3 regions of the Lysinibacillus sp. UBA5990 genome follow, and region 2 is predicted to be linked to each of the others. Evidence: riboswitches for the same ligand, from Rfam matches in the RefSeq annotation. Region 2 holds a riboswitch; each other region holds the start of a gene.
What was found. Region 2 has a riboswitch for S-adenosylmethionine ahead of B3D94_RS12150 (bifunctional homocysteine S-methyltransferase/methylenetetrahydrofolate reductase). Riboswitches for the same ligand answer to the same signal wherever they lie in the genome.

Region 1 (10,477 bases), on a different contig from region 2:
TCCGTTAAAATAGTTAAGCGTTTAAAGACTCCCTCATTAATGACATCAATATCACCTAGTAATGCTAGGAACATCACACGCACGCTTGCCATTAAACCAAATTGGGAACAGTTTACTGGCACATTCACCGCTGGGTGGGAGCCTCTAAAATCACAAATAAATTCTTCATTACTAATTGTTACTTTCACTTTAATCGGGTATGGTCCGCCTTTTACAGGATCTCCCTCAATAAAGTCCTCCGCGTAAAACTCACCTTTTGGCAAATGCTGAAGCTCCAGCTCTACAATTTTCTCACCTTTGTCCAATAGTTTTTGAATGGACAATTTCACTGATTCAGCACCAAACTTCTGACAAAGCTCTGTAATTCGTTTTTCGCCTGTTTTTAAAGCAGCCACTTGTGCAAACATATCGCCAATAGATAGCTCTGGTAAACGAACATTCGTCGAGATAATCTCATAAACGGCTTCGTTCAATTCACCTTTATGATAAAGTTTGACACCTGGCAGTTGTAGACCTTCCTGATAGATTTCATTAGAATTACTTGTAAATGAACCAGGGTCCATGCCTCCAACTTCTGTCCAGTGTGCTTTATTGGCAGAGTAAGCAATGACTTCACCATTATAAAAAATGGGAAGCACTAAGCCAACATCTGATAAATGCGAGCCTCCCCCTACATACGGATCATTAATAATAATGACATCGCCCTCATGCAACTTTTGGCCATGATCAAATTTTTCAATGACCCGCTGCACCATTGGACTTAGCATACCAATAAAGCTTGTAACACCATTTCCTTGGCTAATTAAGTTCCCCTGTGCATCTGTTAAACCACAAGCATAGTCTAATACTTCATAGATTACTGGACTCATAGAGGAGCGTGCTAGAGCGACAAACATTTCATCCCCTATGGCTAGCAATGAATCCTGAATAATCTCTACAGCAAAAACGTCTTTTTTCATGATTTATTCCCCCTCCATCTCTACAATCAAATTTCCATATTTATCAATTTCTATGGATTGCTTTTCATTGATCACGACTGTAGATGTTGGGTTTTCAACGATAGCAGGACCTGTAATGACATAACCCGGAGCAAGCTTTTGCTGGTCATAAACATTGACCTCAACCCAACCCTTTTCTTTCACATATAAGTTGCGCTTTGTTTTGATACATGTTGACACATCAATATGAGAGAAATCTAATTCTTTAAATTGAACAGCCTCATCTTTTCCATAGATGGTAAGGTGTAGATTTACTAATTCTATTGGAGTAGTTGGTAAATCAAATGAAAATTCTTGTTTATGTTTTACATGGAACGCATCAGCCAATTGAAGAAGCCCTTCATCATCAATCGTGATATTCGATGCGTTCAATTTGACTGCGTGCTCTTGGCCTTTATAACGTAAATCATAATTAATTTCGAAATAATAATGCTCTTTCGATAAAGGTACGTCTTCATAGGCACTTTCAATAGCTTGATCAATATTCGCTTGAATTTCCGCAAGATGCGCGTGATCAAAGTCCATTAAACTTGTTTGGATATAGTCTTGTCGATATTCTGTCATCATCATTCCTAATGCTGAAAAAACAGAAGAGCCATAAGGTATAATGACCTTTTTCATGCCTAATTCCTCTGCTAAATTAATAGCATGTAGTGGACCGCCACCACCAAAGGCAACCATTGTAAAGTCTTCTGGATCATAGCCTTTACGAATGGAAATTAGCTTCAACGCATTTAACATATTGGAATTCGCAATATCTAAAATACCTTGCGCTGCTTCCTCGGCTGAAACATTAAATGGTTTTGCAATCGCTTCAACAAGTGCCTCCTCTACTTTGTCGATAGATACTGGATTATCGAAGTTTGCTAATGATAATCTTCCTAAATAAACATTAGCATCCGTAATCGTTGGCTGTGTATTGCCTAAACCATAGGCTACTGGACCTGGGTTTGCCCCAGCAGAATCTGGACCTACCTTTAAGGAACCGAACTGATCCACACGAGCGATAGAGCCCCCACCATTGCCGATTTCAACAATATCTACAACCGGAGTTTTAATTGGATAGCCAGCAAATTTTTCATTTCTTTCAATATAGTACTCTGTCGTAACATTTACTTTGCCATCTGTAATAAGTGAGCATTTCGCTGTCGTACCACCCACATCAAAGGCGATAATATTGGATTCATTTAGAAGCTCACCTAATTTTGCAGCTCCAAACATTCCTGCTACAGGACCAGATTCTACTAGATTGATTGGTAACTCCATCGCTTTATCAAAGCTTGTTGTCCCACCATTCGATTGCATAATTTTTAAATGATCCGTAATACCAACTGTACTTAATTTTTCTTTTAAGCTTTTTAAATAAGCGTGAGCAATGGGCTTCACATATGAATTTAAAACCGTTGTATTTGTTCTTTCATATTCGCGATATTCCTTAATGGTTTCGCTCGAAAGTGTAATATACACCTCAGGCCAAATTTTTAATATTTCTTCTTTTAATTGCTGCTCGTGAATAGGGTTTTTATAGCCATGAATCAACGAAATGGCAATTGCCTCTACACCTGATTCCTTAAATTGACGGACAATCTCTCCAACCTCGTCCCTATTAAGCGCTTTCATAATATTTCCTTTAAAATCAATGCGTTCATCGATTTCTTGTCGTAAATAACGCTCTACAAATGGCTCTGGCTTTTTATATTTAAAATTATATAAGTCTGGTCGGTTACCACGTGCAATTTCTAAAATATCACGGAAGCCTTTTGTTGTAATTAATCCAACTACGCCACCTTTTCTCTCTGTTAATGTATTAATAATTACCGTAGAACCATGAATAAATGATTCAATGAGAGAATCCTCTGTTACATGTCGTCCTAATACGTTTAATATACCATCCTCAAAATGCCCTGGTGTCGTATGCCCCTTGTCAAAATGAAGATTTCCTTTCTCATCTGTATAAACTAGGTCGGTAAAAGTACCGCCAATATCTGTTGCGATTTTCAAGACTTCATCCCTCCGTGTTCCTATAATCGGAACAGTGTTCCGAATTAGAATTAAGTAAATTATATTTAAAAGAAAAAGAAAATTCAATGTATTTTTTAAATAAAAATTCATTTGACAATTGCTTCTCTTTGTAAAAATCCGCTTTTTCCTTCCAATAACAGAGAACTATTGATAAAAAATACCAAACACATTTATATAAGGAAGCTTCTCGAGTTTTTAATCGCATGAAAAAAAATCCTAGTTTTTCAACTAGAATCGTAAATTTTCTAAAAAAAATGGCGATGATGAATGCTAAGACAGGTTATCAAGTATAGAAGGAAGATATCAGAATACTTTTTAGCGGAATTTAAGGAAGGATATGTTAAAATGACTAGACTTTTATCAGCCAATAACTAAAAAAAGCTGCACCTTTTTTAAAGGGCAGCTTTTCAACATTTATTAGAACAATCCGACCGCATGTCCGTCATTATCGACATTCATGCGTAAGGCTGCAGGAGCTTTTGGTAGTCCTGGCATTGTCATAATATCGCCTGTCAGACAAACTAAGAAACCAGCACCAAGCTTTGGAATCACCTCACGAATTGTGACCGTGAAGCCTTCTGGACGTCCAAGTAAACTTGGTTGATCGGATAAAGAGTATTGCGTTTTTGCCATGCAAATCGGCAGAGAATCCCAGCCAAATTTTTCGATTTGAGCCATTTGTTTTTTAGCTTGGTCAGTGAATTGGACATCTTTCCCACCATATACCTTTTGTACAATAGTACGTACTTTTTCTTCAATGGACTCTGTTACATCATATAATGGTGAGAAGTTGTTTTCTTCTTCCAACACAGCTAGTACTTGTTCAGCTAAGGCTACTCCACCTTTACCGCCCTCTTCCCAGACATTTGTTCGGGCTATACGTACATGATTTTCTTGGCACCAGTTCAGAACTGCTTCTAGCTCTGCTTCTGTGTCTGTAATGAAACGATTTAATGCAATAATCGGTTCAACACCAAATGTACGTACCGTGTCGACGTGTTTAGCTAAATTTTCAATTCCTTGGAGTAGGGCTTCCACATTTTCACCTACAAGTGATGTTTTTGGAACACCACCATGCATTTTTAATGCACGAATCGTTGCTACGATGACAACGGCACTTGGCTTGAAGCCCGCTTTACGAGCTTTAATGTTCATGAACTTTTCGGCACCTAAATCAGACCCGAAGCCCGCTTCTGTCACCACAATATCAGCTAGCTTACGAGCAGTTTGTGTCGCCATAATAGAATTACAGCCATGGGCAATATTAGCAAATGGACCACCATGTATAATAGCTGGTGTCCCTTCTAATGTTTGTACTAAGTTTGGCTTAAAGGCATCCTTCAATAATAATGTTAAGGCACCCTCTACCTGTAAATCACGCACAAAAACAGGCTCACGCTCAAATGTGTAGCCAATTACAATGCTAGCGATGCGCTCGCGTAAATCCTCAATGCTTGTTGCTAAACAGAACACTGCCATAATTTCGGAGGCAACCGTAATATCAAAGCCGTCTTCACGTGGCATGCCTTGAACAGGCCCTCCTAATCCTACAATCACTTTCCGTAATGAACGATCATTCAAGTCCATTACACGTTTCCAAATAATACGTCGTGGATCAATGTTTAAGACATTCCCTTGGTGGATATGATTATCAATAAATGCGGATAAAGCATTATTGGCTGTTGTTATCGCATGAAGGTCACCAGTGAAGTGTAAGTTAATATCCTCCATTGGTACTACCTGTGCATAGCCTCCGCCTGTTGCGCCACCTTTTACGCCCATTACTGGACCAAGAGATGGTTCACGTAAAGCTACCATCACTTTCTTATTTAATTGATGAAGGGCATCAGCTAGTCCTACAGTCACAGTCGACTTCCCTTCACCTGCTGGGGTTGGACTAATAGCTGACACTAATACAACCTTTGCGTCCTCACCTTGAGCTGTAATTTTTAATGGGTCAATCTTCGCTTTGTAGCGGCCATACTGCTCAAGTGCATCCTCTGGAATACCTGCAGCATTGGCAATTTCCGTAATAGGTTTGATCACTGCTTGACTCGCGATTTCTAAATCTGATAATGGTTGATTTTTCGTTGTCATTTGGCATCCTACTTTCTATGTTGGTCATTTCCATTATAGTCTTAATTGTGAAAAAAAAGAAAGTCAGATATGCTAGCATTCCGACAATCAATTGACATTTTTGTTCAATTCATGTATGTTCTAAGAGAAAATGCAATTTTTTCACATTTTATCATTGATAGCACGACTTTATTAACTTTATTTTACATTCAAGCGCATTGGAGGCGAATGCTTATGCAACATGGGATCGTAAAGTGGTTCAATAATGAAAAGGGTTATGGCTTTATTGAATGTGATGATGGAGAAGATGTATTTGTACATTTTACGGGCATCCAGGAGGAAGGCTTCCGTACACTTGAAGAAGGTCAAAAGGTTTCATTTGATGTTGTGGAAGGCAATCGCGGCCCGCAAGCATCAAATGTTGTAAAATTATAAGCTACAAAATAGTAAGTGGATGAAGTATTTGAAAATAGCTCAATCCGCTTTTTTACATGTTTGCACATAAAAATCCACTTCAACAATTGAAGTGGATTTTTAATTTATCTATTAATCCAATAAAAAGCACCTGGGCAAACTAATGTTTCCTTTGTTCGGTGTGGATCTTTCAGTGTTACACCGATTGGCCCTTCTTTTAAATGCCCAAGCGTCATGCTAGATGCTGCCGCCTCCTCATAAAAATCCAAGCGCATATTCGGTAGCTGTAGAGATATAAACTGCTCATGCTGCTCAAAATCGGGTAATTGTAATACCTTCTGCCAAAGCTGCACCGTTTCCTCCACATCCTTGACAAAAAACTGGATGGATTCCATTGTAATGGCTTGTTTTTCATCGATCGCGCCACTAGCCTTTAATTGAGCCAAACGTTCCTCATCGTCATCTGCCCATTCAATTAAGAATGGAAAATCCACTGAAAGGCCAGACATGCCAAAATGCAATAGCTTCCATTCAATTATCGTGCCGTCTGGTCTTGTGCGGCTACAAGCATCCGGACCATATACTTCATAGCCCAATGCACGCAATCGTTGACCCTCGTCTTCAATATTTTTAGTGCGCAAGGCAATTCGTGAAAATCCTTGGCGCTCATGATCACGTTTAAACGTATAATGTAGGGAATATGGGTACAGGGCCGCTTGCTCAAATAAATCACGATCATAAATAGCGATTTGTTCAATATAGCTTAAGCCAAAATAGCTTAGCGTATTGTAAGTCCCCCACATCGTGTGTTGACCACCGTTCACTGTATGGACATTTCGTTTATTGAAGAAAACCTTTATATTTTCCGGTAATTCTACTTGATGTACCAGATGATCAAAATATAAAGTCATGGCAATTCCCCTTTCTTTCCCCCATTAGCTTTACCTGGATGTGTAATTGATTTAATATTTACTTAAGAAAAGGAGTTACTATATGGTATGAAAAAAAGTGCAATTTACCTACTAACTCCGTTAACTAATTTATTACTAACTATAAAGAGGTGATTTGAATGACAGATCATGTAGCTGCTTTTAAATTGGCATTAGGTAACTATCCTACAGGTGTAACGGTTGTTACAGCATGTCATGAAACGAATCCTATTGGCTTAACAGTCAATTCTTTTGCATCTGTTTCCATTGACCCACTACTTATTTTATGGTCACTCGATAAAAAATCTCAGCTCTATCCTTACTTTATGAGTGCGGAAAAATTCGCTGTTAATATGTTAGCGAGTGATCAAGAGCATTTATGTACATTATTTGCAAGTAAAGTCCCGGATCGCTTTGCTCAAGCAAAATGGTCTACTTCTTCTTTAGGGCTACCGATTTTACATGATACAGCAGCTATTTTACAATGTAAATCATTTCAGCAAATAGATGCAGGTGATCACACTATTTTTATTGGGCAAGTGCTAGATATTACTAATACTCAAAAGGAACCGCTTCTCTATCATCGCCGTCATATCGGTCAGATTCCAAAAAGCTTTTATAGCTAATGCCATAAAAAAAGGGCCACTTGTAAGCAACGGAAATCATGCTTATTGGTGGCCTTTTCACATCGTTCAACTGAAATGATCATTTATTTCTTCTGAGGAAATCTCTGCTTTTCAAGCCTATTAATTTGAACAATTACACCATCCTGAATCGTAATATGCACTTCACCAAATTCAAGATTTTGAATGGCCTTTGCAATAGCCTCTAATTTCTTATCTTCTACCTTTGCCGACTGAGCCATACGATACACCCCTTCTTTATCATCCTTGTTGTACAAAAGAGGCCAATGCATCAAGCTGATTGATAGCCCCTCCTATCTCTCAGATACATCTGTTGGAATTGGCACCTATTTTTCGGTTGCCGTGGCTTCATTGGGCCAAGTCCCTCCACCTATCTTGATAAGAGTACTGCGTTTCTTGAAAATAATTCTATAATTCTGTTATACGATTGTCAATATAAAATATTAGAAAACCTAGCTGAATACTTTGTAATGATTATTTTTGATTAGAAAACTATCTATATCTAAAGTATTTTATGCCTAATCAGTGAGAAATAGATGGCTATCCATTAATTTATTACGAACTCCATTTCCTCATCATGAATTCAAGAGGACCTCGACGATGTTTAGCTCTCCACCATACAGAAACAAACACACATCCTAAAAAGTAACAGCAGGCGTATAGCATGGAAAAAGCAAGCGTTTGATTCTCCAACTTTTGGCAAACAATTAATATTCCAATCCCAATAAAAACATGGCCAACATAATGCGTTAAAGACATTTGTCCCGTTAAGATCAAAGCTTCAATCACTTTATTTTTAGATGTCTCAACAAGATAGATGGAGCCTACGATAAGGACAATAGCTGAAGCCGAATTAGATAGAACATACATCATATTCGGGGGAATCGGTCCCGTATCAAATAAATACAATGCACTCTCTACATCTAATAAATGGATCGTTGTCATCTTAATAAATATCGTTGAAAAAGTCTCCGTCATTATGACTAGCAATAAACCAGTCACAAATAGGATTTTTCTTAATGTACGATTTGTTAAATCAAATGTGCCGATTAACATGCCCATCAGAAAGAAACAAACCCAGGGGAATAGTGGGTGATAGCCATTAAACATCAAATTTCTTATAAATCCTGCTGGTGTCCAAAAATCCAGATACTCTAGTAATATATATGTTGGATGCCAACCAGCAAGGTAATTAAATTGAATTTGAAGCCATTGTGAAAGGATGAGGATGACACCGATTATGAACATCATCCATTTCTTAGATTGGGCAATCAAACATGCGGCAACAAACATATACACGCCATAATAATGTAATATATCTCCTGTCCAACCGACCGCATATAGTACTATCCCTATCACGAATAACAAAAATGACCTCTTCCACAAAGTAAGTCGATTCTCGCGAAGAAGCATTGGGTCCTTAGTCTCTCTAGCGTGACGAGTCATTAAAGCTGTCCCTATTCCTGCTAGCATGACAAATACGGCCGAGGCACGCCCCTCAAACATATTTTGTAAAGCAATCAACCATGTTGAACCATTCGTTGTAGAACCCGTTACGACACCAAAATTGACAATAAACATACCAAGCATAGCGAGAGCTCTTGCAAAATCAAGACCTTCAATGCGCCGATCATCATTTCTTTTTGTCATCTTTGCCCCCTTGGATAACGCTATGTACAGCCTCCTTCCAAATAGCTCTATAGTTCAATTGGTTACCTGTTAACATGAAATTACCGATATTATCATAGACCAAGGCTAGCATCTGTGCCTTTGCTTCTATATTGGGAGTATCCTCTAGAACTCCTAGCCGCACGCCCCATTGTAGGACTTCAACAAAGCTTGTTAAAAAGCTTGTTTCTAGCTCTACTAATTGTTTCTTATAGCTTTCATCGCGAGCTGCTAAAAGTACATATTGGTTAAATATTTTATTAAAATAAGGATCCTTGCCCTGCGCCTCAATAGACTTATAGCCCAGCTCGAGTAATTCCTCCTTGAAATTAACAGGAGAAAGCTCTTTATAATCCACAGCGACATCCTGTTCAATTACTTTATACAGTTCATCAAATAAGTAGGCGATTAATTGATCCTTTGATTGAAAATAATAATAAATGGCTGGTTTTGATATACCAACCTCTGCAGCTATCATGGCTAAGCTAGTTTTTTCAAACCCTTTTTCTGCAAACATCACATAAGCAACTTCTATGATCTTTTGAAAAGTTTGTTCTTTATTCCCCATCATAACCCTCCTTTTTTACCGACCGTTAAGTAAATATTAAATGATACTTAACTTTTAGACAAGAAAAAACTGTGTAGAACTATTTCTCTACACAGTTCATATTTATTGATGTTGTAAATACATCATTAAAGCTTCGGCTGTTTTTTGCTTGCCCATTACTTTCATAGGCTGTCCATCAGCAGGTACAATCCAATGGGGCTCGTCCCCGCCATATAAAGATTGAGAGCTATTTGCCACCATCAATTGAGCATGAGCTGTTTCCATTCGCAGTCGTGCACGTGCTAATAAAAACTCCTCGTCATCGGTCGCTTCTAGCTTAAACCCTACTAACGTTACATTTGGCTGCCAGCCCTTAATTTGCCCTAAGACTTTTGGCGCCTTTTTAAAATGAATAATAGGTGGCTCATCGGAAGGCATTTTCCCCGCTTCCTCCATCAAGTTCCCTGATTGATCATATACTTTATCAATGACCCAATCGGAGCCAGCCGCAGCCATAATAACGATATCAACAAGTTCATGTTGGACAGCATGACGAACTTTTTCTCCTAAATCCTCAATACCTTCAAATTTAATCAATTTCATTTGATTGTGATTCACTGGAAGCTGTGCAAAATAACCATGCATATATACTACATTAGCACCAGCAGCGAGTGCCGCCTCCGCTAAATAACAGCCCATTGTCCCTTTCGATAAATTCGTATGCCCTCGTACACGATCCCATTTTTCAAGTGTTCCCCCACTTGTAATGAGTACGGTTTTACCTTGTAATGTCCCCATCCACTCACCTATTTTCTAAAATATATACACCTACTATTTTACCGTAATGCAAGGATAGGCTTCAATAGATTCCATCATAGTGCATTTTTTTGTTCCATCAGCCATGCACTTAAAATTTCCGCAAATTTCTTCGTTACAGGTGATGCATTATGCTTCATCGCAATTCCAATCGTACGGTAGGCACCTTGCTTCAGAGGAATTGCTCTTAATGTAGGCGGCAAATTCTGAATGACCAATTGGGGTAAAATACTAATCCCTAGTTGATGAGAAATCATGGAAACAATGCCGACCTCCTCTGAAAGCTCAAAGCGAATATTTGGCTTCACATGATATTGTTCCAACAAAACTTTGACATCATTTGTCCCTTTATAGGATGTCATA
Region 2 (10,477 bases):
ATGGATCAACATGCTCAAGGAGAAAAATATCGTTCCATATTTGTGACAAATAATTTTCACGTATTTCGCGCAAGTCTCTATGCAAAAAAAGCAAAACTAGATGCAGAAGGGGTTGGCTCAAAAACTGCCTTTTACTATGTTCCTAATGCATTTACAAGAGAATTTATAGGCTTATTAGAAATGTATAAATGGGCCCATATTACAGTTTTTTTAATTATTACGCTATTCATAGGCTTACTGTTGCGAGCATATGTGTAACCAAAATCCAACTGTCTTCCATATAATAATGGCAAGGCAGTTTTTTACATAATGTGCAAGGGAGGAAAACAATGTACGAGCAAATTTTAGCTAAGCGCAATAAGGAACGCATTCATTCCCTACAAGAAATTATACAAACAAAAAATACATGGTTTGCTCAAAATATAAAATTGCTAACATTCACGGAAGTTAACTTAACAGCCTTGCAAAAAATACTGTATCAAGTAGTGCGAGGGTTATTAAAAGATCAGCAACAGCGACATTTGCAAATTGTCCATTCAGATCAAACTCAATCTGTGCAGGACAATGTATTAACGCTGTTAGCAGAGTATGATGATGTGTTGCGTGATGCTATTCCACAACCAATCTATATACTCATTTGGCAAATTTCATCCCTCGAAAGGTTAACCTGCAGAGTAGCAGTGGTAGATGATGTACTTGATGTAGTTGAATGGTATTTCTGCCATCAGGATAATCAAGTCAAGATTTTAGATGAAGAAGACTTAGATCATGAGGTAATGATTGATTTATATAAAGAGGCGGTTGAGGATCAGGACACGGATGCACAATATCAGCTAGGGGAGTATTACAATGCTAAGGAAGGAAATTGTTTTCAACCTGAAAAATCATTAAAATGGTTCGAATTAGCCGCAGCCCAAGGAAATGCAGATGCTCAATATGTGCTAGGTAATTTTTATTTTGAGGGAGTCGGTGTTGAGGAGAATTACACGCAGGCTTTTTCTTTATATGAAAAGGCTGCGTTACAAGGGCATGCCGATGCTGCCAATAATTTAGCGGATATGTATTTTAATGGAGAGGGTGTGCCACTGGATTTTACTCTAGCAAGAAAATGGTTTGATTTTGCAGCTAGTAAGAATGTGGCAGAGGCTATGTTTACGCTAGGAATTATTTTTGAGCAAGGATTAGGAGTCGAAAAAGATACAAATGCAGCTTTTAATAGGTATAAAAAGTCTGCCGAAGCAGGATATGTGGAAGCGCAATATCGTCTAGGGGGTATTTATCTAGAGGGGCGTCTTGATCAAGCAAAAGATATAAATCGAGGTTTATTTTGGTATGAAAGAGCAGCAGAGCAATTTCATATCGATGCCTTTTATGATTTAGGTTTTATTTGGAGTAAAGGCTTAACAGGCATTCGAAATATTGAAAAGGGTATTCATTGGTTTAAACAGGCTGCTCTGCAAGGGGATGCAGATGCGAAGCTACAACTTGGTCATATATATAATAAAGGTGAGGGAGTCGCCAGAAATCTGAAGGAAGCTATTAAGTGGTATGGACTTGCAGCAGATGCTGGCATAGAAGAAGCCGCAAAAATAGTAGAGGAACTTAAGGGATTGTAAATTTTATATTAAAATTTTGTAGATCATTAAGATTATTTATATGATCTCGCTTAATGATCCTTTTGTATTGTGTTAGGGTTTATTTATGAGTATTTATGATTATTCGGAATAAGGGTATAAAATATTAATATAGTGAAATTTAATGATGATCGATGGAAAAATAGAAAAAAGATAAAAAAATAAGCATAATTAAACAAACAAAGGAAACAAAAGGCTACCAATAATATTGTGGTAGCTTTTTTTAAATGATATTCAGACAATGTAACAGTAAGGACTTTATATACATATTATGTTAAAATATGGTATTAATAAAATTGACAGTAATTTTTAAAATGTTTAAGGTAAATGAGTAATTTTGAAATGAATCATACATAAATAAATCGACTGTAGTCAATGTATAAAGAAGATCTGTTCGTTGAGTGCAATTCACCTTTTATTCATGATAGAACATTGTGACTGCTTTTGGAGGAAGAAGTGTGACAAATGAAATAGCTGAAGCAAATGGGATCATAGTAATGTGGTAAGCCTATTAATCGGTATTTTTTGTTGTATCAATCAATATGCTAAAAGGTATTTGTTGTTTCTCAGCCTGATAAAGTAAACGGAACGAAAGAGGGAAGATAAGTGATTTTTCAAAAACAGAGTAAGATGAAGGCGTTGGATTTACAGCAATATACGGTGAAAATGGACCTGTCTAATCGCCAATTAATGGTGAAACAAATTGAAATGCTGAATGTAACGAAGGAGGACTTACAATATTTAAAAGCATTCCAACCGTATGTTATGGACAATGTTGATCACATCGTAAACCGTTTTTACAATATGATCGGTACCGAACAACATTTGGTAAATATTATTAGTCATCATAGTTCTGTAGAAAAGCTTAAAGTAACGTTACGGCAGCATATTATTGAAATGTTTAACGGAACGATTGATGAGGTGTTTTACCAAAGGCGTGTGAAAATTGCAAAGGTGCACGTTCATATTGGGCTTAGAACACAATGGTATATTTGCGCGTTTCAAGATTTATCTCTCTCATTTATAGACTTGGTTGAACAGCATATCGATCATCCACGAGATCAGTTTAATACAATAAGAGCCATTTCTAAAATTTGCAATTTCGAGCAGCAACTTGTTTTAGAGGCATATGAAAATACAGTTGAACAGCATAATGAAAACATGGAACAAGAAAAGGAAGCAATTGAACGACAAATTGTACAATCCTCGGAATTGCTTGCAACCATTTCACAGGAAACCAATAGTTCATTTTGCAGACTAAGCGAGCAGTCTGGGGAAATTGAACAATTGGCAAAGAGATCACTAGAAGTGTCTACTCTGGCTGAAAACCAAGCATTGGATGGACGTGAATGTTTAAAGAGACAATCACAAAATATGCATAATATTATTCAATCTCTTCATGATATAGAAGAGAATATTGAACAATTATCTGATATGTCGAAGGAAATGGAAACGATTATGAGTGTCGTTACCAATATTGCCAATCAGACCAATTTGTTGGCCTTAAATGCCGCTATAGAAGCAGCCCGTGCCGGAGAAGCAGGGAAGGGATTTAGTGTAGTAGCTGATGAAGTACGTAAATTATCCATTCAAACAAAGGAATCTGTCACCGCTGTTGCATTATTGTTGCAAAAAACGAGTGAACGCACAGGAAAATTAGAGCAATCTCTCATTCATATCCAAGATGAGGTGGCATCTGGTGAGGATAATATGTTACACACGGAAGGACAATTTACAAATATAGTAGGGGCAATGACAGAAGCAAAAGATCAAAATGATTGCATGGCGACGAAAATACAAGCAATCGCAGGTATATTAAGTGGGCTGGGTACTTCTTTTACTGAAGTAACGAACTCAGCAGAAAAATTAGCTAGCTTTGCCCAAAATTTAAAAAGCTAGATCACTAGTAGCTATATTAAACACTATAGTACTCATTATAATGTGTGTTTAGTAAGCATAATTTTTAGAGTTAGAGTTATCTCACGGTCGAGATAGCTCTATTTTTGCTAAATTTGTAAAGGGTTTAACGTAATTTTCAATGAAAATAAGTTTATACTGTAGACAGAACTAAAAATAGGGGCGGTTTACTATGAAAACAGTTGTTGTATTAGGTGGCGGTATTACTGGGTTATGCACAATGCATTATCTACAGCGTCAAGTGAAGGAAAAAAATTTAGATGTTCAGCTAGTGCTCGTAGAAAAAAATACATATTTAGGTGGCAAATTATGCTCAGCCTATGAACAAGGTTTTATTATGGAAACTGGTGCTGACTCTATTGTAGCTCGCCATAAAGGTGTAATGGAGCTAGTGCAAGAGCTAGACTTTGAAGATCATCTCGTTTACAACGAAACAGGTATATCCTATATTTATACAAATAACGAGTTGCACGCCATTCCAGCGGATTCTACTTTCGGTATACCTATGAGTGTGGCATCTCTTGAGGAAAGCACACTTATCTCTGATCAGGCCAAACAAGAAGCTTTAAAAGATTTAACGTTACCCAATGCAGGTTTTACAAAAGAAAGCTCGATAGGGGAATTTTTAACTTATTATCTTGGCGAAGAGCTAGTAGAAAATCAAATTGCACCTGTTCTAGCAGGTGTCTATTCTGGTGATTTACATCAACTTTCTATTGCCTCCACTTTACCGTATTTAATTGACTATAAAAATGACTATGGAAGTATCATAAAAGGTTTTGATGCGAATCGTGAGCAATTTGTTAAAGCTGCTAATAAAAAATTTATTTCATTTCAAAATGGATTATCCTCTTTAATTGAGCGATTAGAACAGACATTAACAGAGGTAGATATCATTAAAGGGGTAGCCACAAATCATGTCCAAAAAATGGGGAACCAATATTTGCTTTCCCTAGCAAATGGACAAAACATTGAGGCAGATTATGTTGTTCTAGCGCTACCGAATGAAGCGGTTCAAAGTATATTGCAGGATGACTCCTTAACACATTATTTTGATCAGTTTACTACAGCATCAGCCATTACTATTTATCTAGGCTTTGATGTGCCTGATGCAAACTTACCTGCGGATGGAACAGGCTATATTGTATCGCATAATTCTGATGTCACTTGTAATGCAGCAACTTGGACGAGTCGCAAGTGGAAGCATACATCGAAAAACAATCAGCTACTTGTTCGCCTATTCTATAAGAGTATTAATCCGGCGTATGAGCAGTTACGTAAAATGAATGACGACGAATTGGCAGCCGTCGCATTAGAAGATGTTCGCAAAAGCCTAGGAATTGATGAAAAGCCAACCGTTGTGAATGTCACAAAGTGGATTGATCAAATGCCTAAATATGACTTAGCTCACCGGGAAGCGCTGCAAGGCTTACTATTAGAGCTGAATGAAAACTATCCGAATTTATCGATAGCGGGTTGCTCTTATTTTGGAGTAGGTATCGGCGCTTGCATTCAAAATGGGAAAAAAATTGGTGAAGAGCTTGCGGAAGAACTATCCAACTTCTAAGTTTTTAAACGAAAAATTTCTTTGTTATGTGAAATAGTCTTGACTCATTCGTCTGTAAACGATATGATTCTTTTAATTATTTAAAAAATTCATACTTAATAATTCTTATCAAGAGAAGCAGAGGGACTGGCCCATTGAAGCTTCAGCAACCAACTTTTTGTCAGGTGCTAAATCCAGAAGACCGTTGAGTCGAAGATGAGAAGGAACAATAATGATGAGTCGTTAAAGCCTTCTTTTTATATAAAAGAAGGCTTTTTATTATACAGAAATAGAGGAAGAGAGGCTAGTTTTATGGGATTGCTTGAAAGATTAAAAACACATGTATTGACGGCAGACGGTGCAATAGGCACAGTGTTGTATGGCTATGGATTGGAGTATTGTCATGAGGAAATGAATGTTCAGAGACCTGAATTAATTGAAAAGATTCATAGAGAATATATCGCAGCTGGTGCTGATATTATTCAAACGAATACGTACGGTGCCAATGCCATTAAATTAGCTCGCTATGGATTAGAATCAAGTGTCCAACAATTTAATGAAGCAGCTATTACTATTGCCAAGCGAGCTGCAGCAGATGGCAGTCAATTTGTTTTAGGAACAATTGGTGGAATTCGTGGCATTCGTAAAAGCGATGCAACTTTAGATGACATATTAGCGACCGTTGAAGAACAGGCGAGTGTGTTACTTGCAGGAAATCCTGATGGCCTTTTACTCGAAACTTATTATGATTTTGAAGAATTAACAGCGACTTTAAAAATGCTACGCACCAAAACTAATATACCGATAATTGCTCAAGTATCTATGCATGAGCCTGGTGTTCTACAAAATGGTATGTCTTTAAATCATGCGCTACATGAGTTAGAGATTCTTGGTGCAGATATTGTTGGTGTCAATTGCCGTCTAGGTCCATATCATACGATTCAAGCGTTTGAGGGTGTAGAACTTCCGGAAAAGGCATTTATGTCAGCCTATCCAAATGCTTCGCTATTAGATTTAGAGGACGGGCGTGTTGTTTATGAGTCGGAGGCTGATTATTTTGGTCGCGCTGCTGTTGAACTGCGTGATCAGGGTGTTCGCCTAATTGGGGGTTGTTGTGGTACGACACCAAAGCATATTGCAGCTGCAAAGAAGTATTTAGAAGAGCTATCACCAGTTAGTGAAAAGCATGCGAAGCCTGCAAAGATTGAGATTGTTCGTGATGCCGAGCCAGCTAAATTTGAACCACTTCATGAAAAAGTAAAGCGTGAACGCTCGGTCATCGTAGAGTTGGATACACCTAGACACTTAGAAATAGAAGGATTTCTTGAAGGGGCCAAACAACTATATGAGGCAGGTGCCGATGTAGTTATGATGGCAGACAATTCATTGGCATCTCCACGTATTAGCAATATTGCAATGGGGGCCTTATTGAAGAGTAATAATGGCGTACGCCCCTTGACACATATTACCTGTCGAGATCGTAATTTAATTGGTCTGCAATCGCATTTAATGGGGTTAAATGCCTTAGGAATTCATGATGTGCTAGCTGTTACGGGTGACCCAACGAAAGTTGGAGATTTTCCTGGTGCCACTAGCGTATACGATGTCTCCTCTATGGAGCTTATCCAACTAATTAAGCAATTAAATGAAGGGATCTCTTTCTCAGGGAAACCACTACGGAAAAAGGCAAATTTCTCTGTGGCTGCTGCATTTAACCCAAATGTTCGTGTTTTAGATCGTGCTGTGGCACGCTTAGAAAAAAAGATTGAGCATGGGGCAGACTATTTCATTTCACAGCCTGTTTATACAAAGGAAAAAATTATAGAAATATATGAAGCAACGAAGCATTTACAAGCACCGATTTATCTTGGTATTATGCCCGTTACGAGTTATAAAAGTGCAGAGTTTTTACATCATGAGGTGCCAGGCATAAAATTATCTGAAGACGCTTTATCAAGGATGAAAGCATGTGGTGAAGATAAGGAACGCGCCACACTTGAGGGCATTGCAATTGCCAAGGAATTAGTAGAAGTGGCTGCGCAATATTTCAACGGCATTTACCTTATTACACCATTTTTACGCTACGATGTGACATTAGAATTAATGAAATATATAGAGCAATTGGATGAACAGAAAAAAGGGGTAAGTATAAATGGCTAAGCACTTAATTGAAGAACAACTTGATAAACGAATACTAATTCTTGATGGCGCAATGGGAACAATGCTGCAAAATGAAAATTTATCAGCAGATGATTTTGGAGGGGAGGACCTAGATGGTTGTAATGAAAATCTAGTGCTTACTAGACCTGATGTCATTGAGAAAATTCATCATAAGTATTTAGAGGCAGGGGCAGATATTATTTGTACAAATACATTTGGTGGAACACCTCTTGTATTAAATGAATATAATCTAGGTGCAAAAGCGGAAGAAATTAATAAACGTGCAGTCGAAATTGCTCGCCAAGCGGTTGATAATTATACGACTTCAGATTGGCCCCGCTTTGTTGCAGGCGCAATGGGCCCAACAACTAAGACGTTGTCAGTAACAGGCGGTATTACATTTGATGAATTAGAAGAGAATTTCTTTGTGCAGGCAAAGGCATTGATTGAAGCAGGGGCTGATGTGCTATTGCTAGAGACAAGTCAGGATATGTTAAATGTAAAAGCAGGTACCCTTGGGGTAACTCGTGCTTTCGAGGTCACTGGTAAAGAGCTACCAGTTATGATTTCTGGAACAATTGAGCCCATGGGTACTACTCTTGCAGGACAAACTATTGATGCTTTTTATATTTCCATCGAGCATATTCAACCATTGTCAGTGGGCTTAAACTGTGCGACGGGACCTGAATTTATGACGGATCATATCCGTTCATTAGCAGACCTGTCAACGGGGTATATTAGCTGTTATCCGAATGCAGGCCTACCTGATGAAGAAGGATGTTATCATGAGTCTCCAGAATCTTTATCGCAAAAATTAAAGGGATTTGCGGAAAAGGGTTGGCTCAATATTGTGGGTGGATGCTGTGGTACAACTCCAGCTCATATTACGGCTATTCGTGAAGTTTTAAAAGATGAAAAGCCTCGTCAGCTACCAAAAAAAACGCATGGTCACGCAGTATCAGGTATCGAGCCACTTTTATACGATGATACTATGCGTCCTTTATTTATTGGGGAAAGAACAAATGTTATTGGTTCTCGTAAATTCAAAAACTTAATTATTGATGGGAAATTTGAGGAAGCGGCTGAGATCGCAAGGGCGCAAGTAAAAAATGGTGCACATGTTATAGATATTTGCTTGGCGAACCCAGATCGTGATGAGTTAGCAGATATCCGTGGCTTTATGCAGGAGGTCGTGAAAAAAGTTAAGGTTCCACTTGTTATTGATTCCACAGACGAAAAGGTTATTGAAGAGGCACTCAAGTTTTCGCAAGGGAAGGCCATCATTAACTCTATTAATCTAGAAGATGGCGAAGAACGGTTTGATGCAGTATTGCCATTAGTGAAAAAGTACGGTGCCTCGTTAGTTGTGGGAACAATCGATGAAACAGGGATGGCAGTCGATCGTCATCGGAAGCTTGAAATTGCCGAACGTTCCTATCAATTACTAACAGAAAAATGGGGAATGCAACCTGAAGATATCATTTTTGACCCATTAATGTTCCCAGTAGGAACGGGGGATGAGCAATATATTGGTTCAGCACTTGAAACAATTGAAGGAATTCGTCTCATTAAAGAAAAAATGCCCTGTGCATTAACGGTGCTTGGAGTTAGTAATATTTCGTTTGGCTTACCACCGGTTGGACGCGAAGTTCTCAATGCTGTATATCTTTATCATTGTACACAGGCTGGTTTAGATTATGCCATTGTCAATACTGAAAAGCTAGAACGGTATGCATCGATTCCAGAAGCGGAAATTAAACTAGCCAATGACTTGTTATTTAATACAAATGATGAAACATTAGCTGTATTTACGGATTTTTATCGTGATAAAAAGAAGGAAAAGACCGAAGCGGATATTCCGAAAACTGTAGAAGGTCGCTTAGCCTACTATATATTGGAAGGGACCAAAGAAGGACTTATTGCTGATTTAGAGGCTGCTCGGGAAATATTTGAGTCACCTCTTGATATTATAAATGGACCTTTAATGAATGGGATGGCTGAGGTTGGTCGTTTATTTAATGATAACCAATTGATCGTAGCAGAGGTTTTACAATCTGCTGGGGTGATGAAGGCTGCAGTTGCACATTTAGAGCAATACATGGAGAAGAACGAGGAGAGTGCGGGTAAGGGGAAAATGGTGCTTGCTACTGTAAAAGGTGATGTGCACGATATTGGAAAAAACCTTGTTGATATTATTTTAAGTAACAATGGCTATAAGGTTGTAGATTTAGGTATTAAGGTGACTCCTGCTCAATTGATAGAAGCTATTCGCAAGGAAAAGCCAGATTTCATTGGGTTATCGGGTCTATTAGTTAAATCAGCACAGCAAATGGTCACTACCGCCCAAGATTTCAAAGAGGCAGGAATTGATGTACCAATTTTAGTAGGTGGAGCTGCACTTTCTCGACGTTTTACAGAAACAAAAATTGCAGATGAATATGGTGGTCCTGTTATTTACGCAAAGGATGCGATGCAGGGATTAGAGCAGGCAAATTTATTAATGGGTGAGGGGACACGTGCAAACTTCTTAGCAGAAATAGCGGAATCTCGCCAAAAACGTTTAGAGGCAGATGAAAAACGAGCGGCACGTCCTGTCAAAGAAGTTACAATAAAGCCTGCTCGTACAGTAAAGGAAGCAGCAGTATTTTTACCAGCTGATTTGCGCCGTCATGTAAAGAAAGAATACGCTGTCTCACATTTATATCCATATGTGAATATGCGGACATTACTGGGGCATCATTTAGGGTTAAAAGGGCAAGTTCAACCATTATTAGATGCTGGCGATCCAAGAGCAACAGAGCTTAAAGATTTAGTGGATGATTATTTAAAAAGTGATCTATTAAAGCCTTCAGGTTTATATCAATTTTTCCCTGCCCAAGCAGATGGAGATGATGTAATCATTTATGATCCAGCGGATAGCAAGACAGAAATTGAACGTTTTACTTTCCCGCGTCAGCAGGTTGAACCTTTTTTATGCCTGGCTGATTTCTTAAGAACGGTAGAAAGTGGAGAAATGGATTATGTTGCACTTATGGTTGTGACAGCAGGGCAAGGAGTTATGGCAAAAGCTCGTCAACTAAAAGAAGAAGGTAAATTCCTTGAAAGTCATGCCTTACAGTCGACGGCACTAGAATTAGCAGAGGGTTTTGCTGAACGTATGCATCAAGAAATTCGGGATCAATGGGGCTTCCCAGACGTAACAGACTTCACGATGCGCGAT
Region 3 (10,477 bases), on a different contig from region 2:
CGGAAATGGCCACGATACGCTGTTTTTAGCACAGCTAGTCGGAGATGAAGGACAAGTTTATGCTTTTGATGTACAAAAAGAAGCAGTGGACGCAACACTACATCGTCTACTAGACCATGGTTTAGAACATCGCGCCCTTGTTTTAAATAAAGGGCATGAAGAAGTAGCCAATTTCGTACACAAGCCAGTAGCCGCAGCCATCTTTAATCTCGGCTATTTGCCGGGTGGCAATCATGATATTATTACCAAGCCTACTACAACGATTCAAGCTATTGAAGACTTACTTAAGCTTTTAAAGGTTGGCGGGTTAATCATTCTTGTTATTTATCACGGTCACCCTGGTGGCAAAGAAGAGCGAGATACTGTAATAGGCTTAGTCAGCCAACTTCCACAAAAATATATCCATGTTTTAAAATACGAATTTCTCAATCAGCAAAATGATCCTCCATTCGTCATTGCGCTAGAAAAGATGAAGGATTATCCTAATTTATAGACAATTTAAAAGGCTAACTAATAGTATAGTAGGAACTATTAGTTAGCCTTTCTCTTTACCTATTTATTTTTACGTTTTTCATTATAGTCTATCCAAAAATCTGCACCTTTAATGCCTAGTTTACGAGGATCAAAGACAGGGTCTTTTCCTTCTTTTTTCTGTTTCTCGTAATCTTTTAAAGCAACAATAGCCGGTTTCATAATAATTAAAATGGCTAGAACGTTAATCCATACCATCAGACCAAGGCCTACATCCCCCATTGCCCAAGCAAGTCCAGACGTACGGATTGTACCATAGAATGCTGCAACTAAAATCGCTATTTTCGCAATCCAGATGAAGACCTTTTCGGTACTACCTCTAAATAAATACGCCACATTTGTTTCAGCGATATAGTAATAAGCCATAATTGTTGTAAAGGCAAAGAAGAATAGTGCGATAGCTACAAACGGTGCACCAAGTCCAGGTAAGGATGATTCAACTGCATATTGCGTATACGCAGCACCTTCCTGAATACTTTTAGCAAATGTCATTTGCTCATCACCCGTTAAGCCACCTTTATTGAATTCCCCAACATGGATAAATGGATCTGTTCCTTCGGCTGCCTTTTCATCTTGTACATTATACATACCTGTAAATAAAATCATAAAGGCTGTAGCTGAACAAATTAATAATGTATCAATGTATACAGACGCTGCTTGGACAATCCCTTGTTTAGCAGGGTGGGATACTTCTGCTGCGGCAGCAGGATGCGCCCCAGTCCCTTGACCAGCCTCATTTGAATAGATTCCTCGTTTCACACCCCAAGCAATTGCGGAGCCAATAATACCTCCAAATATTTCTTGTGCCCCAAATGCACTTGAGAAAATTAAAGCGAAGACAGACGGTACCTCTGAAATATTCATAGCGATTATAATAATAGCCATAATAATATAGGCTATTGCCATGAACGGTACAATTACCTGTGCAGCGTTGGCAATCGATTTAACGCCTCCAATAATGATAGCACCAAGTAAAACAACAATAATTAGTCCTGTAATCCAAGTTTCAATACCGAAAGCGTTTTCAACAGCTCCCGCAATGGCATTAGATTGCACTCCAGGCATAAGTATTAACATAGCAATCAAAGCAGCTACAGCGAAAATCACTGCAAACCATTTTTGACCCATCCCTTTTTCTATGTAATAGGCCGGTCCACCACGATATTCAGTATCTTTCTCTTCTTTATAAATTTGCGCTAATGTTGACTCTACATATGCGGTAGCCGCACCAATAAAAGCAATTGCCCACATCCAAAAGACAGCACCAGGTCCACCCATCCCAATAGCTGTTGCAGTACCAGCAATATTCCCTGTACCTACACGACCTGATAGTGCGATAGACATTGCTTGGAAGGAGGAAATCCCCTTTTCTGATTTCTCCCCTTTAAACATTAACACAAACATATCTTTAATAAGCCTTACTTGCAGGAATCTTGTAATGATTGAGAAAAAAAGCCCAATCAACAAGATACCATAAATAAACCAAGGTCCCCATAATATGTCATTCAATTTACCAACAACTACATCCATCTTACCCCTCCAATTTGAATTACCTTACTTTAAGTCACTATATTATTACACTTTTCAGAAAATTACAACATTATATTCAAGTAACAATAATAAAGTAAGTATCCTATTATTTGGAAGTTCTCAAAACTATTTTATTATATATCCAATCCGTCTAAGAGCATTATTGATAAAATCTCGAATATACATAAAAATCTCTTCACGCTCTACTTCATGAAATAAATTATGATAACAATTTGCCCATTCTTTAAATTGAAACTCCGTTAGCTCTTGTTCATGAAGCCAATTGCGCATTTGTCGAGTTTCCGTAATTTTATCTTTTTCAGCTGTCATAATTAACATAGGCATATTAGGAAATTCATGCTTAGGTAGCATAACTAAATTTTTCATCATCTGTTGAAGCTCGCGATACCATTTTACTGAAACAACAGACATAAATGGTATATCATCCTTCATTTCCTCTCTACCCTCAACACTGCGTGTTAATGTCTCAAATGTCAGGTCATGAGTCAATTTAACATTTGCTGTTAATGCACTCAAACTCGTTAAAGCATTTGATAATTTACCTGGTAAAAGCTTCAAATGCAGCCAGGGTGATGTCAAAATAATACCTGCACACTCATACTTTTTCTTTTGCATGGTATGAAGAACTAAAGTAGCGCCTAGTCCATGCCCTATTACAAAGGTTGGTAAATTATATGAAAAGGCATTCTCAATGAGATTTCTTGTATATTTATTGTACAATTTGAAGTCCTCGTCATGGACACGCGCAAATCTTGCATTGATGCCATGATTCGGTAGATCCCCCATGACTATGTGGAAGCCTTCCATTCTTAATTTTTCTATAAGCCATGCATACCAACGGTGGTTTTCATAAGCACCATGAAGAATAGCAATCACAGCCTTTGCTTGTCCATCAGCTTCCCATTTCCACATTCACATAGTCCTCCTAAAAAATAATTACACTTTGATTATATCGAAATAACAGCACATTTTAATTTTATATTTCCTTAAAGTTGCGTATTTGATACGATAATACTATATCTACAGAAAGAAAAGAGGCGATTCTCATGATTTATCCATTTAAAGATAAAACACCAAAGATCGATCCATCTGTTTTTATTGCCGATTACGCAACTGTTACTGGAGACGTAACAATTGGAGCTGAAACAACTATTTGGTTTAATACCGTGATCCGCGGCGATGTTTCCCCAACAATTATTGGTAAACGGGTAAGTATCCAAGATCTTTGCTGCTTACATCAAAGTCCTAGGTTTCCACTCATTATTGAAGATGAGGTAACAGTAGGCCACCAAGTAACTTTACATAGCTGTACCATTCGAAAAAATGCCTTAATCGGTATGGGCTCCATTATTTTAGACGGAGCAGAGATTGGAGAGGGTGCATTTATTGGAGCCGGAAGTCTCGTGCCTCCTGGTAAAGTCATACCTCCAAATAGCTTAGCATTAGGTCGTCCAGCGAAAGTTGTCCGAGAATTAAACGCTGAAGATAAAGAGGATATGGAACGTATCGTACGTGAATACGCAGAAAAAGGTCAGTATTATAAATCTCTACAAAAATAAAAGCTTATAAAGAAATTGATCCATTATAAAAAATCCCCCGCTTTCCATGACAATTTTCAAGGAATAAAGGCGAGGCATTTTTGCAAAAAAACAAAAGGGGCAGAAAAGCCCCTTTTGTTCATAATACATTAGAATAATTTTCTAACGACTTCAGCACTTTAGCACAATAGTTTACAGACGTGCTTTTACGCGTAATGCGTCAGCTTTATCAGTTTGTTCCCATGGTACATTTAAATCTGTACGACCAAAGTGACCATAGGCTGCAGTTTGTTTATAAATTGGACGACGAAGATCAAGCATTTTAATAATACCTGCTGGGCGTAAATCAAATAGCTCACGAACCCATTCTACGATTTCGCTTTCCTTCACTTTTCCTGTACCAAATGTATCAACAGCAATGGAAACAGGCTGTGCCACGCCAATTGCATAAGCCAGTTGTACTTCAGCGCGTTCTGCTAAACCAGCTGCTACAATATTTTTAGCTACATAACGTGCCGCATAGGCAGCTGAACGGTCAACTTTTGTTGCATCCTTACCTGAGAATGCACCGCCACCGTGTCGTGCATAGCCACCGTATGTATCAACAATTATCTTACGGCCCGTTAAACCAGCATCTCCTTTTGGCCCACCAATGACGAAACGGCCAGTCGGATTGATAAAGTATTTTGTGTTTGTATCTAATAATTCGCTTGGCACCACAGGAGCAATCACAAGTTGTTTTAGATCAGCCTGAATTTGTTCAAGTGTTGCTTCTTCATCATGCTGTGTTGAAATAACAATTGTATCGACACGTACAGGTACGTTATTGTCATCGTACTCAATTGTTACTTGTGTTTTACCATCGGGGCGTAAGTAAGCTAGCTCACCAGATTTACGAACTTCAGTTAAACGACGTGCTAACTTATGAGCTAAGCTAATTGGTAATGGCATTAGCTCAGGTGTTTCATTACATGCATAGCCAAACATTAAGCCTTGGTCCCCTGCACCAATTGCTTCAATATCTGCATCTGTCATAGAACCCTCACGAGCCTCTAAAGCTTGGTCAACACCTTGAGCAATATCTGGAGATTGCTCACCAATTGCTACAAGTACCGCTAAGTTTTCAGCATCAAAGCCATATTTTCCACGTGTATATCCGATTTCTGCCACAGTATCACGTACAATACCTTTGATATCTACATAAGTAGAAGTAGTAATTTCTCCCGCTACTAATACTAATCCTGTTGTTACGGTTGTCTCACACGCTACACGTGCATTTGGATCTTCTGCTAAAATAGCATCTAAAATGGCATCCGAAATCTGGTCACAAATTTTATCTGGATGCCCTTCTGTTACACTTTCTGATGTAAACAGTCGACGTTTTGTCATTTAGTTTTCCTCCTATTACTCTTACAAAAAGTATTTGAATACGGTACTCATTACCCATGTCAAGTCCGCTCCTAAGGATTGAACTCTCAAGCCGCTGTTGTTGTCATTTCACTTTACGTGAAAAAATAACTGCTACTTTTAACACGAGGATTTCGAAAGATCCGTCATTATAATAAGGAAAGAACTACATATACTTACCTTTACATTGATTTTTAACAATAAAAAAATCCTTTACTCACGTTACTATACATGAGGAAAGGAATAATGACTTCGTTACCTTTCACTCTTATCGTTCAAGGGATTTTCCCTTGCATCAGGTTGGCACCAACGCATGTCGTGAAATAATTCATGCAGGTTGCCGGGTTTCACAGGGCCTGACCCTCCACCAGCTCGGGATAAGAGTATCCGTTCAATTTTCATGTTACTGAAAAGGTAGAACGTTGTCAAATATTTTCTTATGTATTACTGTATAGTAAGGAAGGAACAAATAATCACCATAAAAATTTTCATTCTTGGGTGATGATGTAAACAGAAGAAAATTAATCCCTACAACATACCTAGCATCTTGTGGTAACATATGTGTGGCTCAAATTTTAGACAATTTACTGTAGCATTGAATGTTTTCTACTCGAAAAACATTATTTTTTGTCAGTTTATTGAAAAGTAATAAAAACTCTAAAATAATTTCTTAATTAGTATAGATTATTTAACCAATTGTGTTATACTATTTTTGAAATTAAGAAAAAATCCCTCTAAATCAAGGGAATACTATAAAAAAGGATGGTATTTAATCGATGAATTCAGTAGAAATTGCAAACGAACTGAAGGAATTATTAAGCGGCGGTAACATTAACGTTCAACTTTCAGTACCACAATTAGCAGAAAAAGCTACTTCTCGTGGTGAGGCAATGTTAACAGTAGATGGCGCAGTTCGTGCAGAAACTGGCAAATACACTGGTCGTTCACCTAAAGATAAATATACAGTAGAAGAAGAAAGCACAAAAGATCAAATTGACTGGGGTAAAGTCAATCAACCAATTTCCTCTGAAGTGTTCGATAACCTGTATGTAAAAGTAATAAAATATTTAAAAGAACAAGATGAATTATTTGTATTCAAAGGCTTTGCTGGTGCTGACAAAGATTCACAATTAAGCATCCAGGTTATTAATGAATACGCTTGGCACAACCTTTTCGCTCATCAATTATTTATCCGTCCAACTAAAGACGAATTAGCTTCGCATGTTGCAGACTTCACTGTCATCTCAGCTCCTAACTTTAAAGCAGATCCTGCGGTTGACGGTACTGCTTCTGAAACATTCATCATTGTATCACTTGAAAAGAAAATTATCTTAATTGGTGGTACTGAATATGCTGGTGAAATGAAAAAATCTATTTTCGGTATTATGAACTACTTATTACCACAACAAGGTATCCTTTCTATGCACTGTTCAGCAAACGTTGGTGAAGCTGGCGACGTAGCATTATTCTTCGGTCTATCTGGTACTGGTAAAACAACATTATCCGCTGATCCAGACCGTAAGCTTATCGGTGACGATGAACACGGCTGGTCTGAAAATGGTGTATTCAATATTGAAGGTGGTTGCTATGCAAAAACAATCAACCTTTCTGCTGAAAAAGAACCAGAAATCTACAATGCAATCCGCTTCGGCTCTGTTTTAGAAAACGTAGCTGTTGATCCAGAAACTCGTATTTGTGATTATGATGATGGTTCATTAACAGAAAATACACGTGTAGCTTATCCGATTCAATACATCGAAAACATTGTTGATCCATCTGTAGCAGGTCATCCAAAAACAATCATCTTCCTAACAGCTGATGCGTTTGGCGTATTGCCTCCTATCAGTAAATTAACAAAAGAGCAAGCTATGTATCACTTCTTAAGTGGTTTCACTTCAAAACTTGCAGGAACTGAACGTGGTGTAACAGAGCCAGAACCAGTATTCTCTACTTGCTTCGGTTCTCCATTCCTTCCACTTCCTGCAACAGTTTATGCAGAAATGTTAGGTCAAAAAATTGACGAACATGGCGCACAAGTATTCCTAGTGAACACTGGTTGGACTGGTGGCGAATATGGTACTGGTAGCCGTATGAAACTTTCTTATACACGTACAATGGTACGCGCAGCTATCGATGGTAAATTAACAAATGTTGAAACGACACAAGATGCTGTGTTTGGTTTACACATCCCAACAGCCGTTGAAGGTGTACCTTCACAAGTGTTAAATCCTCGTGAAGCATGGGCAGATAAAGCTGCATACGATGCAAAAGCTGCTGAACTTGCAGGCTTATTTAATGAAAACTTTAAGAAATTTGCAAACGTTTCTGAAGCCATCACTACACTTGGTGGTCCATTAAAATAACGACTAGAACAAGAAAAGGGAACGATATGATTCGTTCTCTTTTTCTTTCCCAAAAAATATAAATGAAGCTAATTTAGGGAGATACATATGAAAAGAAAATACAAATTACTAGTAACAATCATTACTATATTATTGGCATTATTTATTGGTGCTGGTTTTTTTGCAGGCAACTACTTTTATAATTTGGCATTAAATCCGGATACTGATAAGACAGCTGTTCTAGATGCCCCCCATAATTTAATCGATAGCAATTCAAATGAGGCTAAAGAGAAAGAGGAACGTGAGCAATGGTTTAACAAGCATTATGAGGAGAAGTCAATTCAATCCTTTGATTCTCTTAATCTGCATGCATACGCTATCCAAAACAGCCAGCCCACGGACAAATGGGCAATTATCTTCCATGGCTATTCAAGTGATGGTACACAAATGACTAAGTATGCTAAACAATTTTACGATATGGGCTATCATGTGCTCATTCCTGATGCAAGAGGACATGGTCAGAGTGAAGGTGATTATATCGGCATGGGATGGCATGATCGTTTTGATGTTGTTTCGTGGATTGACAACATTGTAAACGTGAATGAAGATGCTGATATCGTTCTATTTGGGGTTTCGATGGGAGGCGCCACTGTGATGATGGCTTCAGGCGAGGATTTGCCCTCAAATGTAAAGGCAATCATTGAGGATTGCGGTTATTCTTCCGTATGGGATGAATTTTCCTATCAATTACAAGCAATCTTTCACTTGCCTTCATTCCCAATTATGCAATTCTCTTCAGTCGTGACTAAACTAAAAGCAGGCTATACTCTAGGCGAAGCTAGTGCTGTTGATCAAGTAGCAAAATCGAAAACCCCCATGCTATTTATTCATGGAGACAACGATACTTTTGTCCCTTCAACCATGTTGAATGACGTATATGAGGCAGCAAATGGTCCGAAGCAAAAATTACTTGTTAAAGGTGCTGGTCATGGTGAGGCAGAAAGCGTAGCTGGCGAGCTCTATTGGGAAACGATTCAACATTTCTTGGAAACTTATATGAAATAATAAAGTGCCCCTTCCTTTAGAATACATATTCATCTCCGGATGATAGCTATTTAAGGTAGGGGCTTTAATTTTTTCATTTTCTAGTGCTGCTTCATCCATTCACAAAGAGCACGTACGGTTTCACGATTTTTAGCTGGCGGGTATTGATGTGCATAATGAAGGTCAAACCATGTTTCGTATGTTTTATTTGCATCCTCTAAGAAAAATGCCAATTGTCTAGCATGCTCTATATCCACATTCTCATCCTGATAGCCATGAATAATTAACACTGGAGCTGTTATATGTTCTACTTCGAACAAAGGTGTACGAGCATCATAGGCCTCCGGTAAACGGTTTGGTGTTCCTCCAATAACGCGTTTCATCATCCGTCGCATATCAGTCCGTTCCCAGTAAGTGGCCGTTGCATCAGAAACCCCAGCCCATGTAACAACAGAAGTAATATCCCTTCGTAAAATTGCTGTCCACAGAGCCATGATACCACCACGCGAAAAGCCAAAAACATGTATATTATCATTGCAAAATTGCTTCAGTACATCGACAGCATAAACAGCATCATAACGGTCTGCCCCTGCAAATTCATCTTTACCTTCACCACCTCTATTCCCACGATAATATGGTGCAAAGACGATAAAGCCTTGAGCGGCAAATTGGGCAATACGTGAGGGTCTTACCATACCTATGCTTTGCATACCCCCTCTTAAATATAAAAAGCCATCATATGTACCCTCAGTCTTCGGCTCTGCTAAAAGTCCTTTTATTCGCAAGCCCTGTGACATATAAGTGATTTCTGTTAACCGTATTGCTGGATTGGGTGAAGGATAGGCACGCTTTTCAACGATATCACCATTTTTTGTCACGTCGTTTCAACTCCTCCAGCATTCTCTTCATTCCCTCATCCTTCATATGAAAGCTCAAGTTTGGATGATGGGTAAATTCCTCATCAGATAACCACAGCATACCGGATGTTTCTAAATCAAATTCAACGTCCTCCTGCCCAGCAAATTGGGCAGTAAAAACCGTTTTACAAAATAATATGTCATCATGAACCGCATATTCTGCAAACCATTGAAGATTTTTCACACGAACACCAGTTTCTTCAAATACTTCCCTTATGGCTGCATCCTCTAGCGTTTCGCCTTTCTCCAATTTGCCTCCTGGCACCTCGACACCACGTCGTTTATGAATAGTACATAGCCACTTATTTTGATGCTTTAAAAAAACAAGGACGTGTTTGGGTTCTACGGTAAACTCCCCTCTCGTAAAACTCAAATCTACGCGCAGGCCATGTAAATCTGTAAATGTTAACATATCTTCAACCTCACGTTCTTTCATGCTGAATAACAGAAGTCATTTTTCATAGCCTTCACTTACAGGCATCGGTGAATTCCTAATTTCTGTTTTGTTGGGATTGTATTTCCACTCCATTTCCCTCTGTCTTTCCTAAGTTAACTATAGAGTAATCATACAGAAACAAGCAACTTTAAATATAGTTCAAGCAAGCAAAAAAGCGCGCTTCAAATGAAGACACGCTTTTCATTAAATTACTCGTTCACCATCGAAATAAACAATCGGATTTCTCACAACACAATCAATATGGACATCCGCTGCATTCGCTCCACCGAATGGCACATTGCTACCGAATGCGATATGGATTGTCCCATAGACCTTCTCATCCTCCAGTACATTACCACATAACACGGCACTTTTATTAGCTCCAATACCGAACTCTGCAATGAGCCGACCATTCTCTTCGCCAAGTAACTCCAGCAATCGAGGACCATCCGGACCAATTGCTTCTACCAATCGTCCGTTTGAAATTTTCAATAATAATGGTTCCTTTAAGACACCAATATTAGCAATAGAACCATCCACTAAAATTTCACCATTTGCCGATGTTTCTATTGGCGCAATATAGGATTCACCCGAGGGAATATTACCATGCTCTCCTGCTTGGCGAATAACGCCAGTTGAACGAATACCTAAACGGTTTTCTACACTAAAAGTTAGCTCATGACCATCTTTAACAATTCGAATTCCTGCGGC

Region 1: linked by a shared signal. The riboswitch ahead of B3D94_RS16095 (YezD family protein) and the one ahead of B3D94_RS12150 (bifunctional homocysteine S-methyltransferase/methylenetetrahydrofolate reductase) in region 2 are both predicted to bind S-adenosylmethionine.
Region 3: linked by a shared signal. The riboswitch ahead of metK (methionine adenosyltransferase) and the one ahead of B3D94_RS12150 (bifunctional homocysteine S-methyltransferase/methylenetetrahydrofolate reductase) in region 2 are both predicted to bind S-adenosylmethionine.

What each region holds. Positions count from the first base shown of each region.
Region 1 is NZ_DJAY01000015.1:741,253-751,729, reverse strand. Features, by position in the region: gene B3D94_RS16125 (hydantoinase B/oxoprolinase family protein) at 1-959, opposite strand, end outside; gene B3D94_RS16120 (hydantoinase/oxoprolinase family protein) at 963-2,999, opposite strand; gene B3D94_RS16115 (formate--tetrahydrofolate ligase) at 3,438-5,117, opposite strand; gene B3D94_RS16110 (cold-shock protein) at 5,331-5,531, shown strand; gene B3D94_RS16105 (VOC family protein) at 5,636-6,421, opposite strand; gene B3D94_RS16100 (flavin reductase family protein) at 6,580-7,065, shown strand; gene B3D94_RS16095 (YezD family protein) at 7,149-7,304, opposite strand; SAM riboswitch class I at 7,374-7,468, opposite strand; gene B3D94_RS16090 (DUF418 domain-containing protein) at 7,639-8,733, opposite strand; gene B3D94_RS16085 (TetR/AcrR family transcriptional regulator) at 8,717-9,322, opposite strand; gene B3D94_RS16080 (phosphopantothenoylcysteine decarboxylase) at 9,422-10,096, opposite strand; gene B3D94_RS16075 (LysR family transcriptional regulator) at 10,171-10,477, opposite strand, start outside.
Region 2 is NZ_DJAY01000014.1:28,318-38,794, reverse strand. Features, by position in the region: gene B3D94_RS12170 (YdcF family protein) at 1-258, shown strand, start outside; gene B3D94_RS12165 (SEL1-like repeat protein) at 330-1,616, shown strand; gene B3D94_RS12160 (globin-coupled sensor protein) at 2,241-3,533, shown strand; gene B3D94_RS12155 (protoporphyrinogen oxidase) at 3,724-5,118, shown strand; SAM riboswitch class I at 5,221-5,320, shown strand; gene B3D94_RS12150 (bifunctional homocysteine S-methyltransferase/methylenetetrahydrofolate reductase) at 5,410-7,257, shown strand; gene metH (methionine synthase) at 7,250-10,477, shown strand, end outside.
Region 3 is NZ_DJAY01000011.1:33,105-43,581, reverse strand. Features, by position in the region: gene B3D94_RS07725 (tRNA (mnm(5)s(2)U34)-methyltransferase) at 1-493, shown strand, start outside; gene B3D94_RS07720 (alanine/glycine:cation symporter family protein) at 553-2,061, opposite strand; gene B3D94_RS07715 (alpha/beta hydrolase) at 2,188-2,994, opposite strand; gene B3D94_RS07710 (gamma carbonic anhydrase family protein) at 3,129-3,641, shown strand; gene metK (methionine adenosyltransferase) at 3,813-5,009, opposite strand; SAM riboswitch class I at 5,293-5,411, opposite strand; gene pckA (phosphoenolpyruvate carboxykinase (ATP)) at 5,804-7,390, shown strand; gene B3D94_RS07695 (alpha/beta hydrolase) at 7,478-8,434, shown strand; gene B3D94_RS07690 (alpha/beta hydrolase family protein) at 8,515-9,291, opposite strand; gene B3D94_RS07685 (NUDIX domain-containing protein) at 9,275-9,742, opposite strand; gene B3D94_RS07680 (aminopeptidase) at 9,971-10,477, opposite strand, start outside.